3 regions of the Tumebacillus lipolyticus genome follow, and region 1 is predicted to be linked to each of the others. Evidence: riboswitches for the same ligand, from Rfam matches in the RefSeq annotation. Region 1 holds a riboswitch; each other region holds the start of a gene.

Region 1 (10,029 bases):
ATCAAGGGCATCATGACATGGAAGAGGCCGATCATCAGCGAGATTTTCGCGATCTCCCGCCATGTCAGCCTCAACATCCCCATGCCTAGCCCGAGGGAGAACGCATCCATGCCAAGTGCGATCGCCATGATCAACAGGGAGGTAAACTCTCCCCACATTACACCTGTCACCAAGCGACGGTTCCTCCCTTCCTCGTCCTCTCCGTTCATGTGTATGCACCTTGTCCCTCGAAATGAACCAACCTTCCGCACACAAAAAAGCCTCGGCTCTTGCCCAGCCAAGGCTTATGAACGATCATTCGCTTGTGATCACCAGAAGAGCCTACGAGGCCCAAAGCCGAGCCCACCGCCATATCCCAAGCCGTAGCCTCCACCAACGCCGGCGGCGATGCCAGCGCCATATCCAAGACCGCCACCGAAGCCACCGCCCAAACCGCCGCCAATGCCTACGCCCGCCGCCGCACCGGCGAACGCGCCTACGCCAACCCCCAGGCCCGCACCGCCCAGCCCAAACATGCCGCCATAGGGGAGAAATCCACCACCAAAGAACACGTGCTCAGCATCGAGGCGATCGTCGCTTCGCATCGGAATCTGTCGCAGCACGACTCCCTTTGCGCTCGCTTTTTCCACGATACCTACATGAATGCCTTTGTTCGTCCGAATCGCCACCGCTTGGCCCACCAATTTTTTAAACTTGCGCTGCATACTATCACCTCCAACCATGCTTCACTGTGTTGATGATCTACCCTATCATATGTCCCAGCCTCCTCGAATGTGTGGACAAACACCATCGGCACCCGTCTAATCTGTTCGCAGCGCTCGAATGATCACAGCACCATGCCGCGCTGTTCCAACCGCTTGATCATCTGCTTGTGCAACCGTTCCATCCGCTCCAGCGCTTCTTGAAACCTCCCCTGCGCCTTCAGCTGCTGGCACAGGAACTGCGTGCTCTCCTCCAGCTCTGCGGCCTTGCCATGCAACTCGAAGATCGAGATCGCGTTTTGCAGATGCTTGTTCCCGTTCTCCTCTTCCTGACGTGAGTAACAGACGCTAGCGAGCACTAGATGCGCCTTGCCGTTCGCCGGATGATGAGGAGGCAGCAACTCACGCGCTTGCTCCGCATATCCCCACGATTCGGCGTACGAGCGATGATCCAAACAGACCTGCGCGATGTCTGCGTAGACGCTCCCCGCTTTCTCACCGCTCGCGTTCGCCTCATACTTCCTCGCGATCTGCATCAGCTCATCGACCGCTTGCCGCCAATCGCCTTCCCTGCGCTTGAGCAGAAGCAGCTGCCGCTTCCAGTCCTGCTTGCGCTCCAGATGATCCTGTTCATCCAACAGCGAGAAAGCGATCGTCGCATATTCGTCCGCCTTCTTAAAATTGCCCTGTCGATAGTGCACGTCTGCCAGCCGGAGGAACATGCTGCCTCGCTCCTCTTTGTTCGCCTGTTCGACCTGCAACGCTTGCTCATAATAGCAGGTCGCCTCCTCCACCTTGCCGACCTCTTCTGCCAGCGAAGCCAGCTGAATCAGCGCGCTCGCGTGCAAGCTAGGATCGATCGCTTGCTCCTTTTTTAGCTCGCGCAACGCCTTTTCTGAGTGGTACATAGCGACTGAAAATTCTTTCTTTTTACGAAACACCGTTCCGATCTGCAGCAGCGTCATCGCGAGCCGTTCATGATGCTGGTGGGAGTAGGCCCATTCGTACAGCTCTTCCAGATGGATCATCGCCTCCGCCTCATTCCCCAGCTCGATCTGACAGACGGCCAACTCGTAGAGCACGTCCATCCTTGGCACCGGATGATGTTGATGATGGAGCAGTTCGAGCAACAGGGGCTGTGCCGTCCTGTACTCTCGTGCTCGCACCATGCTCTTCGCCATCTTAAATTTGCTCGTGTACTCCAGATGGAGCGCAACATCTTCGAGCAGATGATCTAACGATACGTCGAGCCGCTCGGCGATCGCATACAAAATTTTGTACGATGGCCGTGCGCGATCGCTCTCAATCTGCGAGATCATGCTCGGAGTGCAAAGTCCTTGCGCCACTTCAATCTGCGTGATCCCTTTTTGCATGCGCAAATATTTGATGCGTTGACCTAGGGATTTCATAAGATCCTCCTCCAGTTTCCAACCTCCATTGTAAATAGAATAATAGAAGAGTTTCTTTTTGTAACATTTTAAAAAGAATTGGATTGTCAGAGCGAATCGTATGCATATGTCACGCAGGTGATCTGACATAAAAAACCCTCGTCCCGAATCGACGAGGGCTGTCTTTATCACTTGATGGCGCTAAGTCCTACCGGTTCTGGCGGCTTCGTCTGCGCATTTTCGCTACCTGCTGTGCTGCCGATCACCAAACCCATCACCGCGACCAGCAACAGGGCGGATGCGATCCATTTTTTCATCAAAATTCCTCCTCGTATAAATACTCACTTTTTGTATTTGAAAAGATGCGCTTCATTTCGTAGAACTTCATCGAAGTTACAGCGTCACCTTTCAAATAATGATATTCCATCAAACACTTGCTCGCATAATGCCTGACCTTCATGCTCAAGCCAGTATCGTTGAGGACCGATTCTGCAAAAGAAGGATCATCCTTCGCAACTGTGTACATGATCTGCATTTTTGCCCTGTACTCCGGATATTCTTTTGCCAGCTCTGCATATTTGTCCACCATTTTTATCGCGTTCGGGTAGTCGCGCACTTGCATCAGCGACTTCACATACTCCTTGACTGCCAAGATCAGGGTGTCTTCGAACGGTTGGGCGATGTTGATCGCAGCGGTCAGCGCTCGAATCGCCGTCTTGTAATTCCGCAGGAAGTATTCATAGTGTGCGACGTTGATCAGCGCGGTGCCGATCTGCTTGCCATCCTTCGTCCGCTCAAACTCTTCCAGCGAACGGTAGGCATACTTTTTCGCCTGTTCCAGATTCCCGCGTTCCTCTTCCATCTTCATTCGCACATAGTAGGTGATGCCCAGCTTGTTCGGGTCCTGCGCGTACGCCGCTTCCACAAATTCGAGCAGCTCTTCAAAGTTGCTATACTCCTTGCGAATCGTGTGCGACTGCATCATGTTGATCGTCACCAGGTGCAACAGCTGCTTGTCACCATATTCGGCTTCGACGCTCTTCGCATACTCAAACGCGGACAGCCACGTTCGATGTGCTTCCTCATACTGCTCCTGCAGGAATTGCACCTTGCCCAGATTGTTCAGCGCCAGCCCTCGCTCCGTCTTCCCCATCGCAAGCTGAACCACTTCGGCGGCGATCGAACGCGCGCGCGTAAGCATCACTTTCGTCCTTCGCTTCCCCATGACCAGCGCGATCAGCTCTTGTTCTTTCGCAAGGAGATCCTCCTGCTTCAAGCGGCTTGCGGAGATGCCCAACCCGTTCGCAATCTGCTCCAGCTCGGAAGGTGCGATGCGCCTTTCCCCCAAGAGCATCAGTCGCAGCGACTCCCGATTCATCCCGATCCGCTCCGCAAACGAGCGGATGCTCAACCCCTCCCCCAACTCTTCCATCAGTTCGGCGATGCGTCTCCCTAACGGTATCTTGGAGAGCGTCGAGATTGGCACGTACTCAACCGTTGACATGGAATGCCCCCCTGTTTGAACTATATGTTCGAAGGTTAACAAAATGTCAGAAATAATAACTAGTATAAGTATAGTTGGGTATTAGTAGTTTGTACATCAAGTTTTTTGTCGATTTTAATAGTAAAAAATTATTCTTTTCCAGCCATTGCATGATCCGGCACCTGCGCCCTCGGCACTGGCACGATCGATCTGACATAAAAAAGAGCCACAGCGGGAAGGACCGCGTGCGACTCTGTTACCGACTCGGCGTGTTGCTGATGTACCTGCTCAGCCATTTCAAAAAGACCTGAGCTCACTGCGCTCAGGTCTTGTCAAGGTACGTTCAGGGCGACGTTCAACTTACGCCCCGCGCTGCTTGGATTCCCCGTTCAGCACGCGAAACGAATCGCGATTCCAACGGCGCACGCCGACAACTCGGTCGGCCCCAAGGGCGCGATAGGCGCGCATGAAACTTTGATTCTGCGCGACGACGACCACCTTGCTCACGCCAGCTTGCTTCAGCGCTTGCACGATCAGTGCGCTCTCCAGCCAAGCCCCCTCGAAGACGACCGCCGTATCGAACTGGCGAATCCCTTCATGGTTGACCACATCATGCTTGTGCGGCCCGACTTTGATCACCGGCGCGATCACGCTCTGCTCGCGTAAAAATAAGGTCGTTTGTGCACAGAAATCCAGATAGGCGCATTCTACACCCATGGTGTGCAGCGTTTGGACGAACGGAACGGCCGACTCGTCCATCGTGACGATCAGACAACGGTTCATACTTTTCACCCTCTTCTCGCATGGCTTACGAAGTTAGCTGTCGGGTTAGGGTGGCAAGAGAGTTCAAGTTCACCCTTTCTGCTGCAGCAGAATTCACCCCAGAAAAATTGGGTCCTCCGCTTCCGGCGTTCACCGGAACTCAGCCTTCATAATCGGTTGTCACACCTCTATTATACATGATTCACCGCAAAATGTTGAAGCGGAGAGACGCCCAACGTTCGGCTTCCTCTCCGCAAAAAAATGGCATTATGTGTGAATAACTCGATGGCTCGCCGCTTTGCGCAATCGGTTCATGATCGCAAGCCCCACTCCGCTCTCGGGGAACACCTCAGCATAGATCACATCCGCATGCTCATGGTCGAACTGGCGGATCGCATCGTACAGCCCAGCGGCCACCGTCGCAAGCTCGCGGCGGCGACCGCAGGCGATGACGATCGCTCCCGGATACTCGTTCGCTCGCTCCTCGGTGGTCAGCACACCGACGCGATGCCCCGCTCGCTTCGCCTGCTCGACGCGCTCGGCGATCACCTCTTGATCGCGCTCTCCTGCGACCAGCCACATCTCCCCGCGCGGCGCATAGTGCGTATATTTCACCCCGGGCGACTTCGGCGTGCCGACGCCGCTGGCAAGCACCGGGTCGATCTGCACCTCGCCGAGCACCTCTGCGAGCATCTCGCGGGTCACGCCGCCCGGGCGCAAGATCATCGGCACCGGGCCGGACAGGTCGAGCACCGTCGATTCGACGCCCACGCCTGCCGCTCCGCCATCGACCACGCCCGCGATGCGCCCGCTCAGATCTTCCAGCACATGGGCGGCTGTCGTCGGGCTCGGACGTCCCGATCGGTTGGCGCTCGGCGCGGCCAGCGGCATGCCCGCCGCATCGATCAACTGCAGCGCGATCAGATGGTCGGGCATGCGAACGCCGACCGTATCGAGCCCTGCCGTCACCTCGCTCGGCACGCGATCGCTCACCGGCAACACGAGCGTCAGCGGCCCTGGCCAGAATCGCTCCATGCACCGCTTCGCCGCATCCGGCACCGCGCGCACCACCTTGTCCACATCTTCTCGCCTCGCGATGTGGACGATCAGCGGGTTGTCTGACGGCCTGCCTTTCGCCTGAAAGATCTTGCTCACCGCCGCCGCATCGAACGCGTTCGCCCCCAGCCCGTAGACCGTCTCCGTCGGAAACCCGACCACATCACCGCCCGCGAGCAATGCTGCCGCCTCCGCAAGTTCACTCTCTGTCGTTCCAAATCGTTTCGTCTCCATGTTCAACCGTCCCTGTTCGTTTTCGTGTGTCCTTAGTATAGCAAAACGACAGGGAAAAACATGAACAATTTTCGCAGAAAACTGCGGAACGTTTGTTCTTATTTATTCACACTATCCACAGCGCTGTGTGGATAACTTGTGGATGCAATTTTCTTGACCATCGCCACCGCCTCCTGCTGACTATACGCCAGGAAGTGTTGGCATTGGGCTACAGCCTGCGGGAGCTGCTCCTTGTCGATTGTGGAAAACCCGATGTGGATAAACAGTGGAGCCGTTGTGGATTGTGTGAGTAAATACAGCTCTTCCACATCGGTCGTCTCCACATAGGCGATGAACAGAGCGATCATCTCCGCCCCGATCTGCGCGCTCGTCATCCCGCGCTTGACGACGAGCGAGCGCAACAGCCCGTATCTCCCTTCCAGCACTTCCATGCCCACCGTGCCGATCACTCCCGCTTCCGCCTCCTCGATCAGCAAAAAGCTACCCACATGTTCCTCGACGCCCTCCGCGCTGACCAGAGCTTCCCGCAACAGCCGTTTGATCGTCGCTACATCTTCATGTCCCGCCTGTCGAATCGCCAACCTCATCTTTTTTCATCCCCTCTCCCGTTGCTCTACTCTATGAGCGAGGCGCGACAAATATGCTAGACTCTGTACCTCTTGTGGATGAAAAACTGGATAAAAAAACCCCTGTGCGTCATACCGCACAGGGGTTTCGGTCGATCTGTCCGCTCCAAAGCACCGAGGGGGATGCATGAGCCGGACCTTGCTGTCTTGCTGATCAATCAAACCAGCTGGCGATGCTTTCAAACAGGCTCGCGAACCACTCGACGATCGCGTCCCAAAAGGCGGAGCGAACTTGGACTTCCTGCTCGTCGCCCGAGCTGTCCACCACCATCGCGGTGGCGATCGGCGCCGTTTCCATATCCTGCGCCTGCACCGCATCGCCGTTGGCCATGTCGACAAAGCAGAGCGGCGGAAACAGCACGCACCACCAGTTTTGCCCTTGCGCCTCCCCGATCTGGATGCGGAGCGCTTCATAGTCGCCTGCCGGATACACTTCGCTCCCGTACATCTTCGTCGGGAACGGCACGAGGCCGAAGTCGGTCTGCGCCGCATAGGAGAAGCCGTTCTCGGCGATGACGCGCTCTGCCGTCTCCTGAAACTTCGGCAGGGCGGCGGCGATCTTCGCCTGCGCTTCCTCCGGCGACTTCGCACCTTCCACGACGGCTGCGACCACCTGGATCACCTCGTCGCGAACGAGGCGCTTAAGCTGCTGATCTTCCGGCTTGTCGCTGTTGGCGATGATGCGCAGCCGAATCGCATCCCCTGGGATCGATTGTGCAAGCGCTGCTTCCGCCAACACCTCATTGGAAACGACCTGCCCCTGCACAGGGATTGCTGTCATCCCGTACCCGACCAACATCACAGCGAAGATCAACGCCACGACCACGCGTCTGTTCATCCGCTTCACAGCTTCTCGCATCAAGGCCACCCGGTTCATCATCTTTCCATCCCCCTCGTCTGCTCTCTGCTACGAGTATGGACAGAAGATGTGCCGTTTATACCAATCGCGAGCGAAATCTAGCAAAAAATAAGAGATTAGCGTCTGCGCCTGCCCGAGCGCGCGATCAACAGCGCGATCAGATAGCAGACGGCCGCCCCGCTCCAGCCGATCAGCGGAGCCTTTTCGACCCATTCCTGCCCAAAATTGATGAACAGCGAGAACAGGATGCCGATGAAGATCAGCACCAACACCCAGACCTTCTTGCGACCCATCTTCCCTCAACCTCCTCGCTTGCCCCAGATCACGCGACCGATGCCTTGCCAGTCGGGCACGATGCCCGTGTGGCATTGTGATAGGCTGTCGCGAATCATCTGTTCGACCATCCGATCCTGATGGATGCCGACCTCAAACGCCACAAAAGCTGGGCCGCTTACCGGCAGCAGCTTGGGCAGCTCCCGACAGATCGCGCGATAGGGGTTCAGCCCGTCTTCCCCTCCGTCTAACGCGAGCCGCGGCTCATGGTCGCGCACTTCCACATCGAGGTCTGCACAATCTGTTGTCGGGATGTACGGCGGATTGGACACGATCAGGTCGGGTCGCAAGCCGCGCTCCAAGATCGGGGCGACCAGATCGCCCTGCAGAAACTCCACCCGCTCCGCCCCGAGATCGGCAGCGTTTCGCCTGGCGACCGCAAGCGCCGCCTCGGAGATGTCCACCGCGATCACCCGCGCATCCGGCCATTCGAGCGCGAGCGTCACCGCGATCGCCCCGCTGCCCGTCCCGATGTCCACGATCAGCGGGCTCTCCGCAAACGCCTCCCGCTCTTGCAGCACCCGTTCGATCAGCAGCTCCGTCTCCGGGCGCGGGATCAGCACCGCCTCCGACACGCGATACGGCCGTCCGTAAAACTCCTGCACCCCGGTCAGATGTTGGAGCGGCACCTGCTCACCCCGCCGCTGTACCAGCTCGGCAAACAGGTTGCTGCGATCTGGCGGGAACGGTTCGGCAAACCGCACCAGCATCTGGGTGCGGTCGATGTGCAGCACATGTTGCAACAGCGTTTCCGCATTGAACTGAGCGGAGCGGATTCCCCGGCTTTCAAAGAAACGGGAAGCCCGAAAGAGGGCTTCCCGAATCGTCTCTTGCTGTGGAGCAAACATCTTACTCTTCCTCGTTTTGCGCTTTCAGCGCATCGGTGCGCTCGACGGTGATCAGCGTGTTGATGATCTCGTCGAGGTCGCCGGCGAGGATAAAGTCCAACTTGTGGAGCGTCAGCCCGATGCGGTGGTCGGTCACGCGGGATTGCGGGAAGTTGTACGTGCGGATCCGCTCGGAGCGATCGCCGGTGCCGACAGCCGATTTGCGCGCCGAAGCGGCCGCTTCCTGCTGTTTTTTCAGCTCGATCTCAAACAGGCGTGCGCGGAGAACTTTCATGGCGCGCTCCTTGTTTTTGATCTGCGATTTCTCATCCTGACAGGAGACGGACACACCGGTCGGCACGTGCGTGATGCGAACGGCAGACTGCGTGGTGTTGACAGACTGGCCGCCCGGGCCGGACGAGCAGAACGTATCGATGCGCAGGTCTTTATCGTGAATCTCCACCTCGACATCTTCCGCCTCTGGCAGCACAGCGACCGTCGCCGTCGACGTGTGGATCCGCCCGCCCGATTCGGTGGACGGAATCCGTTGCACGCGGTGTGCGCCCGACTCGAACTTCAGCTTGGAATAAGCGCCTTTACCGATGATCTGGAACACGACCTCGCGGAAGCCGCCAAGCTCCGTATAGTTCGCCTCCACCGTCTCCGTCTTCCAGCCCTGACGCTCCGCATAGGCGGTATACATCTTAAACAGGTCGCCTGCGAACAGCGCCGCTTCGTCCCCGCCGGCCGCCCCGCGGATCTCGACGATGACGTTCTTCTCATCGAGCGGGTCTTTCGGCAGCAGCAGAACGGTCAGGCGGTCTTTCAAGTCCTCTTCGCGCTCTGACAGCTCGTCGATCTCCATCTTGACCAGATCGCGCATCTCGTCATCGAGCTTCTCGCCGAGCATGCTCTTCGCGTCCGCTAAGCCGGTGACCACCTCTTTGTACTCGCGAAACACGTGAACCGTGTCCTCAAGATCGGACTGTTCTTTCCCATATTCGCGAAGCTTCTTCGGATCGCTTGCGATCTCTGGATCGCAAAGCAGATCGCTCAGTTTGTTATAACGATCTTCAAGCGCTTGTAAGCGGTCGATCATCTTCAGTTTCACCTCTGTTTAGATTCTGTTCTCATCTATTTCGTCAGCTGTCCGAGAGCCGGGATTTCGCTTCAGACTCATCGGCCGGATCAACCGGCCATTTCCCCATGATTGAGGGTCTAGTATAACAGTCCAATTATAATAGAGAACGCCAACTTCGTCAAAATGGCAGCCGCTCATAAAACAGCCAACATTTGCAAATTGTAATGGGGAGCTGTCTCAATCGTTTCAATCGGGGAGGAGGGAACCACAAGATGATTCGCTTTCTGCAAAAAATCATAAAAAAGATTCACCATCGCCCTTCCGATGACACCCCATCCCATGCGATGCCCAACTTTTCGAAGGGGTCACTCGATTCGTACGAACAGAACATTCAGACCTTCCACAGAACGTTTGACGACTCGATCGACATCGTGATGCGCGAGCTGCCGCCTGGCATGATCACCGATTCGAAAGTGTTCGTCTCCTACATCGAACCGCTCTGCCCTGTCGAGCTGATCGATAGCGCCTTCTCCGCCATCTCCGCCTTGACGACCACACCGTCCAACCTGCGCCCCGACGAAGTGTCGGGAGCGCTGGATATCAAGGTGCTGGACAGCATGGAAGAAGCATCCCTCCTGCTGCTCTCCGGCTGGACGATCTTCTTCATCAAACGGTCAAA
Region 2 (10,029 bases), on a different contig from region 1:
AACATATCTGGCCCTTCACCTTCTCTCCCGTGGAGTACCATAAGGTATTCGATCCACAAAAGATGGGTGAAAGCGCAGCTCGTCCAAGCTGTGCGCCCCCCTGCCGCAACAAAAAACCGCTCGATCGCTCAAGCGGTTCCCCTCTCTGCTGCCAAAGCGTGCAAGCTTCCCCGCAGGATCGCCTCGCCTGCAACAGGACGAATGATGCGACCACTAGGGTGCAGCCAGCAAAAAAGCGCCCGAATCGTTCGGGCGCTCTGCCTATCTCGCGAGAAAAAAGTAGCGTTCTGTCGATTCTGTTGGCACGTCCCAACCAAAGTCAGCATATACTTGTACTGTTTGAAAGCCTGCATCGGTCAAAAGTTGCTCGACTGTCGACCGCTCATAGGCACGCTGGACGTGACGCTCGTGAAATCTTCGATACAGCTGCTCTTCCTCATCCTCGATCGCAAAAAACGTGATGTCATACTCGACGGTCGCCGTCTCCTGCTCATAGCGACTCTGCCACAGGTAGGTCACTTCTTCGCCCACCTCATAAAATACATTTTGACCGAGCTTTTCACGCAGTTTGTAGATCGTATGCATGTCGAAGAGAAACATTCCTCCCGGCCGCAACTGCGATTTTACTCGCGCGAACGCTTGGCCGAGCGAATCTTCGTCGAGAATGTAGTTGAGCCCGTCGCAAAAGGCGATCGCCACGTCGCATTTCTCAGGCAGGATCAGCTCGCGAACATCTTGGCAAAGAAAGCGAAGCCGAGGAGAATGCGCCTGTAGCTTCGCTTCCGCCTGTGCGAGCATGTCCTCCGACAGATCGACGCCGGTCACCTTATACCCTCGCTCATGCAGCATCAGCGAGATCGTCCCTGTACCGCAGCCAAGATCGGCGATATGTCGCGGCGACAGACCGTTTCTGGTCAGCGCCTCTTCCAAAAAAACCATCCAGGACTGGTACGGTGCATCTGCCATCAGCTGGTCGTAAAACAGGGCAAACTCTCCGTAACTGCCTTGATTTTGATCGCTCACTTCGAAAAACCTTCCTTATACGAGGCTCAGCTGTTTCGCGTCCCCCCAGACGCGCTCCAGGTTGTAAAACTCTCGTTCTTCTTGGCGGAACACATGAACCACAACATCACCAAAGTCAAGCAAAACCCAACGCGCTTCGTCATACCCTTCCATCGATTTGATGACATAACCTTGTTTGGCAAGTTTATCGCGCACGCCATTTGCGATTGCTTGTACTTGAGTGTTGGAATTCCCGCTGCAGATGATAAAATAGTCGGCGATCACCGAAAGTCCTTGAATGTCGAGGACCACCACATCGTTCGCTTTTTTATCTGCCACAGCGTCCGCAGCAGTATACGCCAATTCCAATACTCGATCGCTCATTTGCATGCCTCCTAATCAAAAGTGGGACTACAGGTAGTACATCATATTCGATGCGTTCCGTTAAAGTGTCCGCCTGTCCGAAACTGTGCGCCAGAGGTCGTTGCGCGCATAGATCGTCAGCGGAAAGATCGGCTTGTTCTTGTCGAGCAGGAAGCGAATCGTGTTATCGAACGCAGAAGCCAATGCCAGATCAAGATCTGCCTTCGCTTTTTCCCGCAGTTCCTCCACAGCCGGAAAAGATCGGCCCGCTTCGATGTAGTCTGCCAAACAAACCACTTTTTCAAGCTGTGACATCCCGATCCGGCCGGAGGTGTGATAGCGAATCGCGTCTGCGATCTCCTTGTCGTCAATGCCGAACACATCGGACAGCATCGAAGCTGCGATCGGGCCGTGCAGCATCTCCGCCACATCGAAAAACTCAGGGTTCACGCCCCGCTCCTTCGCCACTTCATACCACCGATCGACCGGCCACTCGCGCACATAATCGTGAATCCATCCAGCGATGCGCGCTTTTTTTGGATCGACACCAAAACGGCTCGCCAGCTCCTCTGCCGCTTCCACCACGCCGCAGACATGTTGAAAGCGGCGCGGACTTAGCGTTTCGCGAATCAGCTCTTTAATCTCCAATTCGTTCATATAGGCTGTTCTCCTTACTGTACCGTATGACCTTAGAGGGAACGAGATGCTCAACAGATAGATTCTTCAACATTCGCTCACGGATCCACGTGGAGGAGATGTTCAACCCCGGGATGTCCACATAGCGAACGCGATCGCTCAGATCTGTGCGCAAGGCGAGCACCGTTTCGGCGCTGGTCGTCAGGTCAAAGCCGGGGCGTGTCACCGCCAAGATGGTCGCGATCTCCAAGATGCGATCGACAGCGCGCCATTTCGGCAGGATCTGCAGATTGTCCGCCCCGATGATCAAAAACAGTTCCGCCTGCGGATAGAGCTGCTGAAAATGCTCAAGGGTGTCGACCGTAAACGAGGGACCCGGTCTGGTCAGCTCCCAATCGCACGCTTCGAACTTCGGCGCACCTTCGATCGCCAAGCGCACCATCGCCAGGCGATCCTTTCCCTCGCGGATCGATCTGCCCACTTTCAGCGGGTTCACCCCTGCCGGCATGAACAGCACCTTGTCCAGCCCCGCTTGCTCAAGCGACACTTGCGCTGCGACGAGGTGCCCGATATGCACCGGGTCGAAGGTGCCGCCGAAGATGCCAAGGCGCATCGTCAGCACCTCCTCCTCATTTTCCAGTTCAGATCCAACTAGTTCGGCAATTGGATCTGCTTGTCCTCCGCAGACTCCTTGTAGAGAACGACCGTCTTGCCGATCAGTTGGACGAGCTCAGCGCCTGAGCGCTCAGCAAGTGCTCTGGCCACCACATCTTTCTCCTCTTCGCAGTTTTGCAAGATGGAGATTTTGATCAGTTCATGCGTTTCAAAAGTCAGGTTGATCTGCTCGATCATGTTGTCAGAAACGCCACCTTTGCCCACCTGTGTCACCGGATTGAGGTGATGTGCGAGCGAGCGCAAGTAGCGCTTTTGTTTCCCAGTCAGCATACTATTTCATACTCCTTCACAGTCTGTCGCTTACTATTAAAGATTGAGTATAGCACGTCTACAAGCAGGTTTCCACCGTTCGCCTCATCACATCCACCGGAGCGTCCACTCCGGTCCAGTGAGCAAACGCGTGTGCACCTTGGTGGATAAACATCCCAAGCCCGCCGACGGTGATGCAACCGCGCGCCTTCGCCTCCTGCAACAAGCGCGTGTGCAGCGGATTGTAGATCAGGTCGCTCACCACCTGCCCAGGGCGCAATCGCTCCACTTGAATCGGCAACGCACCATCATCAGGGTGCATGCCCACCGGGGTGGTGTTGATGATCAGATCGTACGCGTCGAGCTGTGCGGCCGCCGCTTCCCAAGAGAGGGCAGCCGATCGAGTGAGCGCCTGGAGCTCATCGACCAACCCTGCCGCCTTTTCTGCTGTGCGCGCTGCGACCACCAGCTCGGAAGTCCCCCGCAGTGCGAGCTGCACGGTGACCGCGCGGGCTGCACCGCCCGCGCCCAACACCAGCACGCGCTGTCCGCTGACATTGAATCCAGTCTCCTCCTCCAGAGCGGAGAGATATCCGATCCCGTCTGTGTTGTAGCCGGTCAACACGCCTTGATCATTGACGACCGTGTTCACCGCCCCGATCAATTCTGCCTCCCTGCTCAGCCGATCCAAGTAGGGGATGATCGCCACCTTGTGCGGGATCGTCACATTCACGCCGCGCATCCGGAGGGTGCGAATCGATTCGACTGCGCTCTGCAACCTCTTCGGCTCCACATCGAATGCCAGATAGGAGTAGTCGAGCGAGAGGTGCGCAAACGCCGCATTGTGCATCTGCGGGGACTTGGAGTGCGCGACCGGATGCCCAAAAAGTCCAACCAAGCGAGTTGCGCTGGTAGGCATGTCCATCTCCCCTTTTCCTTCAGTGTAAAGCAAAGAAAGCGTAAAGCAAAGAAAAAAGACCCGCAACATCGGGCCTTCCGCTCATTTTCGAAATTCCATCTGCACCAGCATGCCGCCTTCCCGCAAGGCGAAAGTCAGGTCGTACAGCTGATAGTCGAGCAGTTCAGGCTCTTCTTCGCGAACCTCCTGCACCGCTCGGCGCAGTTTGCTCATCAGCTGCTCTAGGCGCAACCCTTCCCCTTCCGATCGGGCCACTACATATCGCTTGACCAATCGGCGGCGCTCTGTCGTCATCGTCTCCACCTACATCCCCTCGCCCCTATATCATCTGTATCTAAAATGTATGGGGGCGAAAGGGGAAATATGACTGCTGAGCGCGGAAAGGCTTAGATCAGGGCGCGTCTCGTATGCACTTCGACGCCTCTTGGCGCGTGGACGACCACCGTTGTGTAATGCATCCCGCGCACGGTGATCCAACCGAGCCCGGAGATCACGATGTCTTGGGGATGTCCCGACTTGAGCGTGATCTTGTGCGGCACCAGCTCCCGCAGATGATCGGGACATTTTTCACACGGTGGCACCAGCAGGGTGCCGAGGTGTTTGCTGTAGATCTCGTCTGCGTTCTCAAGCTTCGTGCGATGAACGCTCAACTGGTTGGCCGAATAGATCGTAAACCCTTGCTTCTCACCTGCCAGATAATCAAAACGGCACAGCCCGCCGAAGAACAGCGTCTGCTTGTCGTTCAATTGATACGTTTTCGGATTGATGTACGTCTCCGGCGTGATCGTGCGCAGACATTTCGGGCAGACCAGATCGGTCAGCCGATGCGTCGTCATGATCCCCGGCGTATCGATGATCGAACCGCTGTGACCGGGCAAGTCCATCTTAATCGTCGAGAGCGTCGTACCAGGATAGCGGGAGGTGGTGATCTCCGCCCCTTCCTCCTGTCCGTAGAGGTTGAGCAACCCGTTGATCAGGGTCGATTTCCCCACATTGGCGGTGCCGACCACGTAGACGTCACGATTCCCCACGCGCTCTTCGATCGCTTCTTTCACAAATTCGATGTTGATTCGCTTCTTCGCGGAGATGAGGATCGTGTCTGCAACCTTGACTCCCTGCTTCTCCACCTCTTTTTGCAACCAATGCTCCACCTTTTCAAAGTTGGTGACTTTCGGCAGCAAGTCCGCTTTGTTGGCGACGAGGATGATCGGATTTTGGCCCACATATCTGTTGATCTCTTTCACCCAAGAGCCGGCGAAATCGAACAGATCGACCACTTTCACGACCAATGCTGGCCGCTTGCCGATGTCGCGAAGAATCTTTTGAAAGCCTGCGTTGTCGAGCGTGACCGGCGCGACATCGCTGTAATGTTTGATCCGATAGCATCGCTGACAAACCGGATATTCTCGTTCGATCACCGAGTTTAACGGGGCATACCCCGGCTGCTCTTTCTCTTCTGTCTGGATGCCAATGCCGCAGCCAGTACAAATCAAATCCATCTCGGACATCTGTTCATTCACTCCCAAGGAATCATTCCGCGGCGGCGCAGGATCGAGAAGGCGATGCGCTCCATCATCCGCAACACTTTCGTGCCGATCCACTCTTTCTCTGCCACCGGCATGACGAGGATCGTATACATGTTCATCCGGTTGCCACCGAGCACGTCGGTGAACAGCTGATCGCCGATCATCACCGTCTCCTCGCGCCGGGTGCCCAGCATGTCGAGCGCGCGCAGAAAAGGAGCGCGCTTCGGCTTGCGCGCACGACCGATAAAGGGGATGTTCAACGGCTTGGAAAACCGCTCCACCCGATGATCTTTGTTGTTCGAAACGATGCACACTTTGATCCCGCGCGTATCGCGCACATGGTCGAGCCATTCGATCAGCTTAGGCGTGGCATCCGGTTCATCCCAGCGAACCAACGTGTTGTCAAGGTCGGTGATGATCGCCTTCACCCCGCGCTGTTCCAGCTGATCGAGATCGATGTCGAAAACCGATTCTACATAGAGATCGGGTATCAATTGAGTCAACATTTTCTTTTCACCTCAAAAGGTATCCGGTTGTACTAGCATTCCTTTCATCTGTAGAGAATATCACAGATGGAAACGTTTCAACAATTTGTTAACACAGTGATCGTGCAGTTCCCTATCGCTTTGCCTTAGGCAATAGTACCATGAAACATCAGGATGTATTACATTATTTTTCCCAAGCCCAAACGGATCGACAAGCGATCAGGAATAGAGACGATCTCGCGCTCCATATGCATAATCAAACCTCTAGGAGCAAAGGAGGGATTCCTGTAGGTCGCATCGATCTAACTGGCAGCGTTCACCTGCTCGATCTGCTGTTGGAAAACCAGATCGCACGCTGCGCAGCAAACCAGCTCAAACGTCGCATAGCGGTAAAAAGGTCGTACATCGTTCGCATCGCAGATCAGTAAGCGCGCCATACATGCGCTTAGATCCTAATGGCACCTACGGCTGGCTGGAACAGTACGAATCGATCTTAGACGAGCATCCTCATCTGGTCGAATGGGAGGAATCATGAGAAATGAAAAAACCTCTGTTCCCGGCTCGAGGGTAGGACAGAGGTTTTTTCGTATGTTTCTTTACTGTTGTATTGATGTAATTAGACAGAAGTAGATAAATTCCTTTTCGACATCTCTGGTAATTTTTGAGGAATCCACACTTTATTGTCAAAGGAATCGATCAGATTAGAGGTATGAACGTGCGCCGATATAGCGCGCGCCCCAATAGCCGCCACTTAGCGTGTCCACCTTCACTCCGTACGTCGAGTCGGCCGAGATAAACTGACCATTGCCGAGATAGATCCCGACATGAGTCGCCCCTGGGCCATACGTGGAGAAAAAGACCAGATCGCCCGCTTTGGGAGAGGTCGTCTGCGTGCCGCCTTTGTACATATCGGTGGAGATGCGCGGCAGATGCACGCCTTGCTGTGCCATCACATAGGAGACATATCCAGAGCAGTCAAAGCCGCTCGGCGTGTTGCCCGCCCATTTGTAAGGCACTCCCACATATTTCATCGCAGTCTCGACCACCTGAGGGGTGGCGGGACGGAGCTTCGCCGCCGCTTGGTCGATCAGCGGACCGGTCGTGGCACCGACCTTACCATTTTGCTCCAATCCGTGAGCAGCCTGAAATTTCTTGACTGCAGTCGCCGTGATCTCCCCATAGTAGCCGGTGTTTTCCGGATAGGAGAAGTATCCGAGCAGTCGCAGATCCTGTTGAAGCTTCGTCACATTCGAACCGGTGGAGCCGATCACGAGCATATGATCCCCATACGCATCCGGCGCCGCTTGAACTGCAGACGCCGCCACTGGAGACGCGATCATGATCATCGCAAGCATGCAAACTCTCAGCTGACGTTTCATAAAATGATTGACCTCCCGCAAGGCCTCCGAGGTTAGTTGACGGGTTCGGGTCGAGAGCAACCCTCCGCCAGATGGCGGTTCACCCCAAAATTCTAAAATATCCCCCGTACTGAAAATTTTTCAGATTCGGCCAAAACTCAACAAAAAAAATTCTATCATACGAATTGTCAGATTTCAATAAAAACAAGAGTGTCATCTCTGACAAAACTGTGATCATGTCTCTGTTTGACACCGATCAGCGAGCGGTCGCCGCATAGAGCAGTCGCCCGATGTCCCCCATCAGCTGATGCGCGTCTTTGCGCTCGGCGATCTCTTTGCCAAAGACGGAGACGGCAAACGTATTGCGCGGGAAATAAAGCAATCCCATATCATGGTCGGTGCCGTTGATCCAGCCGGTCTTATGCGCACACTCCCAGAGCGGTAGTTCACCGATCGGCCCATCCTGTGTCGGCAGTTGGCTGGGCAGACCTTCGTTATGCTTTTGCATCTTCATGATCTTGATCATCTCCGAACAGGCTCGCCAGGAGACCACTTTTCCGGTTGCGATCAGCTTCAACAGCTCGGTCATCTCGCGAGGAGTGATCGTGTTGTAATGTTCAACCTTTGCCGGAATCACCGAAAGCTTGTTATAAAAGCGGCTGTTTTGCAGCCCCCACTCGGCCATCGCCGCCTGAATCGCCTCCGTGCCGATCTGATCGATCAGAACGTTGGTCGCCGTGTTGTCGCTGTCGATGATCATCAGCACCGTGTAATCATAGATCGGCAGTTGCAGGCCGGGGCTTACGTTTTGCAAAAGACCTGAGCCTGGCACCATGTCTTCCGCCCGCAAAGCAAGCGTATCGGAAAAGCTGAATTTGCCTTTCGCAACCTGATCGAATACGGCCGCCATGATCGGTACTTTGATGATGCTCGCCGCGTAAAACCACTCATCCGCTTGCGATTGAAACTCGCTTTGCGATTCGAAATGATAGATCGACACCCCGTACGTTCCCTTCGCGTCATCGATCATCTTTTGCAACGCAGGCTGTAATTCTGTCAGCATTTCCTTCACTCCTCTCCCCTTTTCCTTTCGGCAGCGGAGCGACTTCATCCTGCTTTTGGTCGATCGGTCGCTTTTTGACCGATTTTTGACTAGAGTTCATATGATTCTGTCGATTATACTTATTTCATTGGAGGTGTTTTGCATGGAAGTTTCCAGCGTCTCACAAGCGGTCAATCTGTGGGCTCTGAAACAGGCGATGAACATGGGCCAGTCCCAAGCTCCCGCCCAGCTGCAGATCGTCAACCAACTGGCATCCCTCGACCCGATGCGCGGTCAGATGATCGACATTCGGGTCTGACAGCAGCAGAAAGCCTGTCGCTCTTCAGGAGCGACAGGCTTTCTGCGTTTTCGATACCCTACCATTTGAAAAGGTGTATTCAGACGAGGGGAGTACCCGTATGTCCAGGTTCTCCCACCGCCGACTCTAAGATCTGTTCCTCTGTAGAAGCTCTGCGATGTGCTGCACCTGAGGAGCGCGAATGATCGAATGGTGCGTCGCTCGCACCTCAACCGTTCCGATGTTTGTCAAAACTGCTTCCCACCCGTTGTGCTCCCGCCGCTCTCGACTCATAGAACTGTCTGCCCGAAACAGCATGACCGGTCTGTCATACCCTTTCGGACTGTACCTGCGCAGGGCGCGAAGGTTGGCACGGAAGACGGCGATCCAAGGTTTGATCTGCTCCAGCTTATATTCGGCTGGGATCAACTCCAACTCGGCGAGCTGTTCAAGAAGGAATCGCAAGCGTTCGCCCTCCGTTTGTAACATGTTGTATTGAGCGAGCTTCTCAGAGGAAATCTGTTTGCCGTATCGACTCGCAAGATCGTGTGCAAACATGGCGAGCTCATCCATTTCTGACTTATCTTCTCGCAACTGCGAATCGATCAAGATCACCGACTCCACCTCTTCACCTGCCTGTTCGAGCTGCCTTGCCATCTCGATGGCGACAACCCCGCCGAACGACCACCCGCCAACACAGTACGGACCGTATGGTTGCACCTCCTGCATCGCTTGCACATATCGAGCGGCGAAATCTTCTACCCGATCGAGCGGTTCACATTCTCCCTCCAAACCGGGAGATTGGAACGCATAGACAGGCTGGTCGTCGCCAAGCGCTTTCGCCAATTCGAGGTAGCAGATCGCATGTCCGCCGATCGGATGGACGAAGAAAATCGGCGTGCGCGCGCCGCTTGCTCGAAGCGTCAGCAAAGGTGTCACTCGATTGGGTGACTCTCCTTTTCGCAACAGAGAGGCGAGCTGTTCGATCGTTCCGCTCCGGATCAGGTCGGTCAGCGATAGTCTCTGCTCCAACCGCACTTCGATCTCCCTGAGCATCTGCAGCGCTAACAGCGAATGTCCGCCAAGCTCGAAAAAGTTATCGGCCACCCCGATGTTCGACCTTCCAAGCACAGCTTCCCAAATGCGAACCAGCTGCATCTCCAAGCGGTCGCGCGGAGCCCCATCCTGCTCCTCGCGCTTCACCTCGGCAGTCGGAGTCGGCAGCGCTTTGTGATCGATCTTGCCGTTTGAGGTGAGCGGGATCTCCTCCAGCCAGACGAAGTCGGAAGGAATCATATACTCGGTGAGGAAACGCTTGAGAAACGCCCTGATCTCCCGCACTGCCACCCGCTTCTCGCTCGCCACCAGATAGGCGACCAAACGGTGGTTCCTAAGCCCTTCCTCGCGGACGACCACCAGCGCCTCTCGCACCGCCGGGTGCTGATACAACGTCGCTTCCACCTCACCGGGCTCGAT
Region 3 (10,029 bases), on a different contig from region 1:
TCGCGCAGGTTGGGAAGCTTGATCGTGCAGGTGCGAGCAGTCGATCGAAACCAAGCTGAACAGCTCGCTCATTTGTCAGGTTTCAGCCTGATTGAAAGGTTGAGAATCGGATCTGTCACAAACGTTTCGAATTGCGAACATATGCTATGCAAAAAGATTTATTGTTATACAAAATCGGCAATGCAATCACAGAAAAAGCGTGCTATAATTGCATTCGTTATCTTTCTAAACGAAAGGGATTGATCGCGATGCAAAATAAAACTCCACTGTTTACGAAGCTCGTCGAGCACGCGAGCCGGAACCCGATTCAGTTCCACATTCCCGCACATAAAAAAGGTTTCGGCATGCCGAGCGAATTCAGCGAGTTCATTGGCCCGAACGCTTTGTCCATAGATTTGATCAACATTGCACCTTTGGACGATCTGCATTCGCCAAAAGGAATTATCAAAGAAGCGCAAGAGCTGGCAGCCCAGGCCTTTGGCGCTGACCACACCTTTTTCTCTGTGCAAGGCACGTCAGGTGCGATCATGACGATGATCATGTCGGTCGTCGGCCCCGGCGAGAAGATCCTCGTGCCGCGCAACGCGCACAAGTCGATCATGGCGGCGATCATCCTCTCCGGCGCACATCCGGTGTTCATGCATCCAGAGGTGGATTCGAACATCGGCATCATGCACGGCATCTCGGTCGACACGGTGCGCGTCACCCTCGACGCCCACCCGGATGCGAAAGGCGTTCTGCTGATCAATCCGACCTATTTTGGCATCTCCTGCGACTTGAAGTCGATCGTCGAGCTCAGCCATCAGCGCGGCGTTCCGGTCATCGTGGACGAAGCGCACGGCGTGCTGTTCCAGTTTCATGAGCAACTGCCGCTCTCGGCGATGCAGGCGGGCGCAGACATGGCGGCGACTTCGGTGCACAAGCTCGGTGGATCGATGACGCAAAGCTCCGTCTTGAACGTTCGCGAAGGGTTCGTCTCGCCGGCGCACGTGCAGGCGGTGCTGTCGATGTTGCACACGACCTCGACTTCCTATCTGTTGCTCGCATCGCTCGATGTGGCGCGCAAGAACATGGCGGTGCACGGACATGAGCTGATCGACAAGGTGATCCGCCTCGCTCAAGGCGCGCGCCGGACGATCAATGAAGAGATCCCCGGCATGTACTGCTTCGGCGAAGAGATTTTGCAGACGTCTGCCACGTTCGCCCACGACCCGCTGAAGCTGAACATCACCGTCAAGGAGCTCGGCGTCACAGGTTGGGAGATCGAGAAGATTCTCCGCACCGATTTTAATATCGAGGTGGAGATGTCAGACCTGTACAACATCCTCTGCATCGTCACGTTTGGCGATACGGAAGAGACGGTCGAAGCGCTGCTCGATGCGCTGCGCCAGATCGCCGCACGCTTCCAGCTGCAAGAAAAGCAAGAGCTCCCAGAGGTGCGCATTCCGTCGATGCCGCTGTTGGCCGTGTCTCCCCGCGATGCTTTCTACAACAAGCGGACCGAGGTGGTGCCGCTGCGCGAGGCGGCAGGTCGCATCATGGCAGAGTCGGTCATGGTCTATCCGCCCGGCATCCCGATCATCATGCCTGGTGAAGTGATCACGCAGGACAACATCGAGTACATCCTTGAAAATGTGAAGGCGGGCCTTCCAGTGCAAGGGCCGGACGATCCGAACATCGAGTGGATCAAGGTGTTAAAATAACGCAAAATTGGACAGGCTGCCCTGCATAAAAAGTTCTCTTCTTCGGAAGGGAACTTTTTCTTGTTGCGAAATTGGGTCGCGCGCATCGCTGTCCCCGCGCGGGATCGAGCAAACATCTGCATATTCTTCCATTCTATTTCCAGCAAACTGCTAGTGAAAAGGATGCATCATCTGCGCTACACTTGCACTCGACCACAAGACAGGCCGAATCCTCAAATCTGATGAGGAGCGGAGGAACCACAACTGGGGTGAACTCGCAACGGTGCGAGCGGGTAACTTCCTTCACCCGAACCCGTCAGCTAACTCCGCAGGCGATGGAAGGAGTGTTTGAAAGATGATGAAGAAGAAAGTGAACTCTCTGAAACGCTTCGCTACAGCAGCGCTCGTCGCTGTCAGCATGTTGACCGTGACGGTCGTGCAGGCGGAAGCGGCCGGGATCACCGATGGAGTGATCGTGCAAAAGGGGCAGACGCTGTCCGAGCTGGCTTCCCAATACGGAACGTCCGTTCAGACTTGGAAAGCGGTCAACCAATTGGACTCCGACCTGATCTATGCAGGTCAAAAGCTACACATTTCCTTTCCTTACAAAGTGACAACTGGCGATCAACTCGGCTATCTTGCCGAACGATACGAAACGACAGTCGAACAGATCCAAAAGATCAACAGCATGCAGAGCGATCTGCTCTATGCGGGTGAGACGATCATCATTCCGGCTGGCATGACCGGCAAGCCGAAAGTTACGGTGCAGCCTGTCACGAAGCCGGCGATCCCGACCCCGGCAGCGCAGGCGCCTGTCGCCAAGCCGAAGCCGCAACCTGTCGCTCCGACCGTCGCGGGCATGGCGTACAGCAAGGCGATCAACATGACGGCGACCGCATACGGTCCGGCCAATGTGATGTCCGAATGGGGCGGCTATACGTACTCGGGAACGAAAGTTCGCCCGGGCGTGATCGCGGTCGATCCGAAGGTGATCCCGCTCGGCACGAAAGTGTATGTGACCGGGTACAACACGCCGTTGCTTCCGGCTGGCGGCTTTGTTGCCACCGCTGAAGACACCGGCGGCGCGATCAAGGGGAACCGCATCGACATCTACATCGAAGGCACCCAAGCGCAGCTCAATCAGTTTGGCATGCAGAACGTAAAGCTGTATGTGCTCAAATAGTTGAAACGATCACCAGCGACCACCTGTCTACCGCGTAGGCAGGTGGTTTTTTGTCGTGCAAATTGGACAGCATGGGAGGAAGAGTGGAGGTGAGTGCGCGTGGGAGAGTTTCATGTGCTACAGGTGTTGCGTCCGATGCAGGGAGGCATGCGTCGGCACGTGCTCGATCTGATCGCAGGCCTCGTGGAAGCGGGGGTGCGCGTGACGGTGGCCTGCCCACCTGAGCTGCGCAGGGAAGCGGAGTTGAGCGGTGTGCCCTGTCTGCCGCTGGAGCTGGTCGATGGCGTTCAGCTGCGCAAAGATGTGCGGGCGATCCGCCAACTGGTTCAACTGATGCGCGAGCAGAGCTTCCAGCTGGTGCATCTGCACGGAGCGAAAGCGGGGTTGGTCGGTCGGCTCGCCTTGTCCCGACTTTCGATCCGCCCACCGGTCATCTATACGGTGCACAATCAGGTGCTGCCACAGGGGGGGATGGTCAAACGAGTGCTCGATCGGGTGGAGCGTCTGCTTGCGGTGGAGACGGACCGAGTGATCACCGTCTCGCATCGGTTGGCCCGCGACGTGCAAATGCAGCATCGCGGGCCCGCTTGGCGTGCGGTGACGATTCACAACGGGGTCGACCCTGTGCCGATGATGTCGCGCGAGCATGCTCGCCAGATTCTCGGCTGCGAAGGAGCAGACCGGTTGGTGATCGGCGCGATCGGCAGGATGGTCGAGGAGAAGGGGATCGCCACGCTGATCGAAGCGTTTGCCCTCTTGCTCACCGGCGGCTGCGATGCGGAGCTGGTGCTGATCGGAGATGGCCCGATGCTGTCCCACTATCAGCAGCAGGCGGGAAAGATCGGCCTTGCCCGCGTGCGCTTTCTCGGCGATGTGCCCCAGGCCGGTCGGCTGTTCTCGGCGGTCGATGTTGTCGTCCAACCGTCCTATGCGGAGGGCTTGGGAATCGTGCCGATCGAAGCGATGCTGGCAGGTTGCCCGGTGATCGCAAGCGATGTGGGTGGCCTGCCCGAGGTGGTCGTGCACGGCGAGACGGGGCTTTTGGTTCGACCGCGGTCGGCGGAGGAGCTGGCAGATGCGATTCGGTCGCTCTTGCAAAATGCAGATCGGCGCGCGCAGCTCGGCGCGGCAGGCAGACGGCGAGCGGAGCTGCACTTTTCCAAACGGGCGATGATCGAAGCGACACTACGCGAATACCGTGAAGTGATCGCCAAGCGGCAAGGTGTGCTCCTATGAGGGTGATCTGGCTGCTGATCGCGCTGTTGCTGCTGCCCTGTTTTGCGCCTGAACAGTCATCGGCCGCGCTGGATCACAAGGTGGTCGTGGTGGTGATCAACGGCCTGTCGCATCGAGCGATGATCGGGGATGAGCTGCCCAACCTCGCGCAGATGCGAGCGATCGGAGCTGTCGGGGTGATGAACCACAACACGCTGGGCGCGAAGTCGGAGGCGAACTCCTACCTGACGATCGGTGCGGGCGCGAAGGCGAGCGCCCCGCTCGCTCGCGTGCTCGCCTACGGCGCTGATGAACAGGTTCGCGAAGAGATGCTTCCGGTCACCGGGCATGAACTGTATGTGCGCCATCTCGGTCGCACGCCGGAAAGCGAAGTGGTGGTGCCGCAATTGCCGCAGATCAAGTCTGCGATGGCGGAGGTGAAATATCGCGTCCTGCCTGGGCTGCTGGGAAGCGCTGTGCACGATCTGGGCGGCAGAACTGCGCTGCTCGGCAACGCCGACTTCGGCAGTCAGATCGATCGCCCCGCTGCGCTGATCGCCATGGATGAGCGCGGCACGGTGGACAGCGGCAGCCTGCAAGTCCCGCCGCTCGTCGATCGGACGCGGCCCTTTGGGGTGCGCAGCGATCTGGACGGGCTTTATCAAAAATTTTTGCAGCTCAAAGACAGCTCCGATCTGATCGTGCTGGAAACGGGTGACATGGGGCGGTTGCAACAGGTGAAAGACATGCTGACAGACGCACAGGTCGAGCGAATCTACCAGCAGACGATCGCCGAAGCGGATCGGTTGGTCGGGAAGCTGTTGCCCCATGTCGGAGCGAACTTGACGCTGCTCGTGATCTCGCCCGACGTATCCCCGCTGCCGGAAACCTCACAGTTAACGCCTGTCTTCCTCGCAGGTGGCGATGTTGCACCGGGCAGCCTGCTCACGTCGAGCACGACGAAGCGAGCCGGGTTGATCGCCAACTACGATCTCGCTCCGACTGTGGTGCGCGCGCTCGGCGGCGATCCGGCGCGCTACCCGTTTCTGGGACAGCCTGCCTCGACCACCACCTCGCCAGACGAGATGAAGAGCGCGGTGGGGGGGAGCATGATCGAGAAGATGCTGTTGCAAGGGGGCGCTCGAAGTCTGCTCGTCAAGCCGTGGCTGAACGTCTGGATCGGGGTGGCGGCGCTGCTGCTGATCGGAACCGTTTTTCGACAGGCATGGCTGTTCTGGCTGGCCCCGCTCGCCGAATTCCTGCTGCTCTTCCCGCTGATCTGGCTGTGCGTACCGCTCTTCGAGCCGCTGACAAAACAGCAGGTGGTGCTCGATTCCCTCCTGCTCGCGCTGGTCGGATGGGGGGCGCTGCAGTTCCTGCGCGACCGCGTGGTGCGCTTGGGGGTGATCGCAGGGCTGTTCGTCGTCATGATCTTGGGCGACATGCTGCTTGGTGCGCCGTTGATGAAACGGTCGTTGTTTTCCTACGATCCGGTCGTCGGGGCGCGCTATTACGGCATCGGCAACGAGTACATGGGCATCCTGCTCGGCGCGGCGCTCCTGTTGCAGAGCGTTCTGTTCAAGCTGCGTCCAGCTAAGGAAAAGCTGATCACCACACTCCTGTTTCTCGCCATCGTCTACCTGTTTGCAGTGCCCGCTTTCGGCACGAACGCCGGCGGAGCGATCGCAGCAGCTGTCGGAGCAGCATATGTGCTGCTGGCGCGGAGCAAGGTGAAGCTGACCGCTCGCCACTGGCTGTGGCTCGGTGCGGCCGGACTGGGAGGAGCGGTGTTGCTCTTTTTTCTTAACCTCGGAGGAGAGCAGACGCACATCGGCCGCGCAGCATCGCTCCTGCTGACTGGCAACTATGGGGAGCTGTCGCAGATCGCCCTGCGCAAGGTGGAGCTCAACTTGCACCTGTTGCGCGTTTCCGCTTGGGGCAAGCTGTTGCTGTTGATCATGATCACGCTGTTGGTCTGGCGGATGCGCGGGATGCAGACTCCCTTTTTGCTGCACAACGCGAAAGTCCAGCTGGTCACGGCGAGCGCCGCCTTTCTGGTCAACGATTCGGGCGTGGTGGCGGCGGTGATCATCCTGCTGTTCGCGGTAGTGCCGCTGCTTAGCATCAGGGAGCAGAAGTTGGACATACTACCGTCAGAACAGGCTCCACAAGAATGGACTACGAGGTGACAGTTATGACCGATCAATTCACCTGGAAGGTGGGCGGTGCACAAGGCGAAGGGATTGACTCGACTGGCGAGATCTTGGCGACAGTCCTCACCCGGATGGGATATTACATATTTGCCTACCGCCATTTCATGTCGCTGGTCAAAGGCGGCCATACCAATTACAAGATCAGAGCTGACAACGCGAAACAGGTCGATTATCATGGCGACACGCTCGATATTCTGATCGCGTTTGACCAGACGACGATCGACGAAAACGAGGATGAGCTGATCGCAGGCGGCGTGATCCTGTACGACGCGAAGTTTGAAAGCAGCTCGAAGCGCGAAGGGCTGCAGATCTGCTCGGTGCCGATGTCGCAGATGGCGAAAGATCTCGGCAATGTGATCATCAAAAACATGGTGGCTGCTGGCGCCTCGTCCTATGTGCTCGGCATCGAGCCCAATCACTTTTATGAAGTGATCGAGATGCAGTTTGGCAAAAAAGGTGCGGAGCTGGTCGAGCTGAACAAGACCGCTTTTAACAAAGGGTACGACTATCTGAAGGAAAACTATCCGCATGTCCAGCGTCCGGTATCGCCGGCGACCAAGCCGGCAACGCCAAACTTGCTGATGAGCGGCAACGAGTGCATCGGTCTGGGCGCTTTACTCGGCGGATGTCGCATCCTGGCCGCCTATCCGATCACCCCGGCGACGGAGATCATGTATTGGCTGTTGGCCAACATGAAAGATTTTGGCGGCAAGGTGTTGCAGGCGGAAGATGAGATCGCCGCTTGCATCATGGCGATCGGTGCCAACTATGCCGGCGTGCGCTCGATGACCTCAACTTCTGGACCGGGCCTTTCGCTGATGATGGAAGCGCTCGGCATGGCGGGGATCTCGGAGACGCCGTTGGTCATCGTCGACGTACAGCGCGGCGGGCCGTCGACCGGCCTGCCGACCAAGACGGAGCAGTCCGATCTGAACGAAGCGCTCTACGGGTCGCATGGTGAGATTCCGCGCATCGTGCTGGCACCGACATCGATCCGAGACTGTTTTTACCAGACGTTTCATGCGTTCAATCTGGCAGAAAAGTACCAGTGTCCTGTCATCGTGTTGAGCGATCTGCTGATCGGGATGAACAAGATGACCTTTTCTGATCTCGACCTCGCTCGCTTTCAGATCGATCGCGGTGCGTTGGTCAAGCAAGAGCAGCTCGATGCGCTGGAAAAGGGTGCGTTTAAGCGCTATGCGCTGACCGAAGATGGCATCTCACCGCGCTCGTTCCCCGGCATGACCAATGGTCGCTACTGCGCGCTGACCAACGAGCATGAGGAAACCGGCCTGGAGATTGAAGATGTGCCGATGCGCATCGCGCAGATGCAGAAGCGCTTTCGGAAGCTGGAGCCGTTGCGGCGGGAAGTGAACGACTGGGGCGTGGATTACAGCGGGGCGGATTCGCCAGAGGTGCTGCTGATCGGCTTCGGCTCCACACACGCGCAGATCGAAGAGGCGATTCACAGCTTGGAGGGAATGTCGATCGGTCACCTGCAATTGCGCTGTCTGATGCCATTTCCGGCGGAGGCGGTCGACGGGCGCATGGCAGCCGCCAAGCGGGTGGTCGTCATCGATAACAATTTCACCGGCCAGCTGACCGCGCTGTTGCACCAGCAGCTCGGCTATCATGACAAGACAGAAACGCTGACAAAATATGATGGCAATCCGTTTACTGTGGGCGAGATTGTGTCGTTTGTGAAGGGGTGATCAGATCATGGCTACCTTAGCAGATTTTCGATATGAAAAAGCGACATGGTGCCCAGGCTGCGGTGATTTTACCGTGTTGGCTTCACTGCAACAGGCTTGCGTCAAGATGGGCTTAGAGCCGGAGAACGTCTGCTGCGTCTCGGGGATCGGCTGCTCGGGCAAAATATCGCAACACTTTGGCTCCTATGGTTTTCACTCCCTCCACGGAAGATCGCTGCCGACCGCTCAGGGGATCAAGATGGCCAATCAGGAGCTGACCGTGATCGCAGCGGGCGGCGATGGGGATGGGTATGGGATCGGCATGGGGCATTTCATTCACGCCTGCCGCCGCAATGTGGACATCACCTATGTGGTGATGGACAACCACATCTATGGGCTGACCACCGGTCAATCTTCCCCGACTTCCAAAAAGGGCTTCAAGACGAAAACCACTCCGGCCGGCGTTGCCGAAGAGCCGATCAAACCGATCGAACTGGCGTTGACCGCAGGGGCGTCGTTCGTCGCCCAAGCGTTTTCTGGCGATCTGAAGCAGATGACCCAAATCCTGTTCGAAGCGATGCAACACAAAGGTTTTTCCTTGGTCAACATCTTCTCGCCCTGCGTCACGTTCAATCGGGTGAACACGTACGAATGGTTCAAGGAGCAGATTGTGAATTTCGATCAGCTCGACTATGACCGAGCTGACAAATACGAAGCGATGCGTCGCGTGCATGAAGCGCAAGGCGTCTGCACCGGAATCATCTATCGAGAAGATCGTCCCGCCTTTCATGAGGTGGTGCTCGGGGCGACCGAGCATGGTACGGTCAAAGAGAACCTGCAGCTGAGCCAAGAGCAGATGTCCGCGCTGCTCAATCAGTTTCGACGATAGCTTGACGCGCAAGAAGACCACCCGAATGGGTGGTCTTCTTGGCGTTTCGCTGCGGTACCTGAGCGGTGCGCGCAACGAGATCGTGATTAGTTGATGGTGTATACACCGTAGCCGACAAAGTCGGAGTAGTTGTGAGTGGTCGTGCTGTAGCCCGGGTCGTTTACGTTGAACACGGTGCCGCCGTTGTGGTTGGTCAGCAGTACCCAGTGTGCGCCGGAGCGAACGTTTGCGATGATCGCTTTGTTGCCGCCGTCCAGGTAGGAGCGCAGGGTAGCTGCAGACAGGCTGGTGCCGGAAGTGTAGCGGCCGTCGAAGGTGATTTTGCTGGAGAGCTTCGGTACAGCGCCCCATACGAGCAGGTTGCCCGAGTAGCCGCCATTGCTCTTCAGCCAGGTGTTCAGGGTGCCCGGATCAGCAGCAGAGCCGCTGATGGTGATGCCTTTGTGGCGGAGTGCCATCGCGACAGAAGACACGGTGCAACCGGATTTCGTCATCGTGTCGCCGCCGCCCATCAGCGCGGTTCCCCACGGAGAAGCGTTTTGCTTAAACAGCGGTGCAGAGAAAGCAGCTTCCGCAGTTTGCGGAGCAACCATGCCCGGAACTGCTACAGCAGCAGCCATTACAGTTACGGAAAGAGCGATTGAAGCCAACATCTTTTTGAACATTCGATTTAACCTCCTAATAACTAGTAACATAGTATATATAATTCTTAATGCAAGACTATCATGAATCTCATATTTCTGTCAATAAACAAAATTACAATTTAGAGATATTTTATAATGTGTATTTTTCTTACATGAAATTGTTTCTCAGTCATGGATAGGGATAAGAAGGCAAACAAAAAGACCTGCTTCGTTGGGAAGCAGGTCAATAGTTGGCGACGATCCAGGAGAGAAAGGATTGAAAGTCGCGATCTTGCTGTTTGTGTTTCGGATAGGCGATCAGCGTCGGACGGGTGAGCGTCCCCTCAGCAAGATCGTGTGCGATCAGCTGTCCGCTCTCGACCTCCTCGCGGATGACCCGCTCGGGGAGCATCGCGACGCCGAGGTTTTGCATCACCATCTGCTTGACCGATCCGAACGAATCGAGCTCCATGATCACATTGGGAAACACGCCCCGCTCGACCAAAAAGCGGTCGACGCGCTGGCGGAAGGGT

Evidence for each region. A riboswitch is a leader RNA that binds a small molecule or an ion and turns the genes downstream of it on or off. The one in region 1 is predicted to bind cyclic di-AMP.
Region 2: another riboswitch for cyclic di-AMP. It lies ahead of ACFSOY_RS04120 (C40 family peptidase); the one in region 1 lies ahead of ACFSOY_RS09415 (NAD-binding protein).
Region 3: another riboswitch for cyclic di-AMP. It lies ahead of ACFSOY_RS16500 (3D domain-containing protein); the one in region 1 lies ahead of ACFSOY_RS09415 (NAD-binding protein).

The regions. Positions count from the first base shown of each region.
Region 1 is NZ_JBHUIO010000005.1:896,828-906,856, forward strand. It holds gene ACFSOY_RS09390 (manganese efflux pump MntP) at 1-170, opposite strand, end outside; gene ACFSOY_RS09395 (hypothetical protein) at 309-704, opposite strand; gene ACFSOY_RS09400 (helix-turn-helix domain-containing protein) at 827-2,110, opposite strand; gene ACFSOY_RS09405 (hypothetical protein) at 2,278-2,406, opposite strand; gene ACFSOY_RS09410 (helix-turn-helix domain-containing protein) at 2,406-3,593, opposite strand; gene ACFSOY_RS09415 (NAD-binding protein) at 3,933-4,355, opposite strand; cyclic di-AMP (ydaO/yuaA leader) riboswitch at 4,364-4,510, opposite strand; gene ACFSOY_RS09420 (L-threonylcarbamoyladenylate synthase) at 4,602-5,624, opposite strand; gene ACFSOY_RS09425 (GNAT family N-acetyltransferase) at 5,723-6,211, opposite strand; gene spoIIR (stage II sporulation protein R) at 6,405-7,130, opposite strand; gene ACFSOY_RS09435 (hypothetical protein) at 7,226-7,402, opposite strand; gene prmC (peptide chain release factor N(5)-glutamine methyltransferase) at 7,409-8,290, opposite strand; gene prfA (peptide chain release factor 1) at 8,292-9,368, opposite strand; gene ACFSOY_RS09450 (spore germination protein) at 9,623-10,029, shown strand, end outside.
Region 2 is NZ_JBHUIO010000002.1:1,017,256-1,027,284, forward strand. It holds gene ACFSOY_RS04065 (LysM peptidoglycan-binding domain-containing protein) at 1-5, opposite strand, end outside; gene ACFSOY_RS04070 (class I SAM-dependent DNA methyltransferase) at 262-1,023, opposite strand; gene rsfS (ribosome silencing factor) at 1,039-1,386, opposite strand; gene yqeK (bis(5'-nucleosyl)-tetraphosphatase (symmetrical) YqeK) at 1,447-2,022, opposite strand; gene nadD (nicotinate-nucleotide adenylyltransferase) at 2,003-2,614, opposite strand; gene yhbY (ribosome assembly RNA-binding protein YhbY) at 2,653-2,946, opposite strand; gene aroE (shikimate dehydrogenase) at 3,005-3,844, opposite strand; gene ACFSOY_RS04100 (hypothetical protein) at 3,926-4,147, opposite strand; gene yqeH (ribosome biogenesis GTPase YqeH) at 4,231-5,352, opposite strand; gene ACFSOY_RS04110 (YqeG family HAD IIIA-type phosphatase) at 5,361-5,876, opposite strand; gene ACFSOY_RS04115 (hypothetical protein) at 6,158-6,292, opposite strand; gene ACFSOY_RS04120 (C40 family peptidase) at 6,557-7,234, opposite strand; cyclic di-AMP (ydaO/yuaA leader) riboswitch at 7,242-7,376, opposite strand; gene ACFSOY_RS04125 (serine hydrolase) at 7,470-8,276, opposite strand; gene ACFSOY_RS04130 (putative motility protein) at 8,419-8,574, shown strand; gene ACFSOY_RS04135 (non-ribosomal peptide synthetase) at 8,701-10,029, opposite strand, start outside.
Region 3 is NZ_JBHUIO010000011.1:54,514-64,542, reverse strand. It holds gene ACFSOY_RS16505 (aminotransferase class I/II-fold pyridoxal phosphate-dependent enzyme) at 249-1,703, shown strand; cyclic di-AMP (ydaO/yuaA leader) riboswitch at 1,896-2,032, shown strand; gene ACFSOY_RS16500 (3D domain-containing protein) at 2,038-2,865, shown strand; gene ACFSOY_RS16495 (glycosyltransferase family 4 protein) at 2,965-4,101, shown strand; gene ACFSOY_RS16490 (hypothetical protein) at 4,098-6,269, shown strand; gene ACFSOY_RS16485 (2-oxoacid:acceptor oxidoreductase subunit alpha) at 6,275-8,005, shown strand; gene ACFSOY_RS16480 (2-oxoacid:ferredoxin oxidoreductase subunit beta) at 8,013-8,873, shown strand; gene ACFSOY_RS16475 (C39 family peptidase) at 8,960-9,466, opposite strand; gene ACFSOY_RS16470 (LysR family transcriptional regulator) at 9,741-10,029, opposite strand, start outside.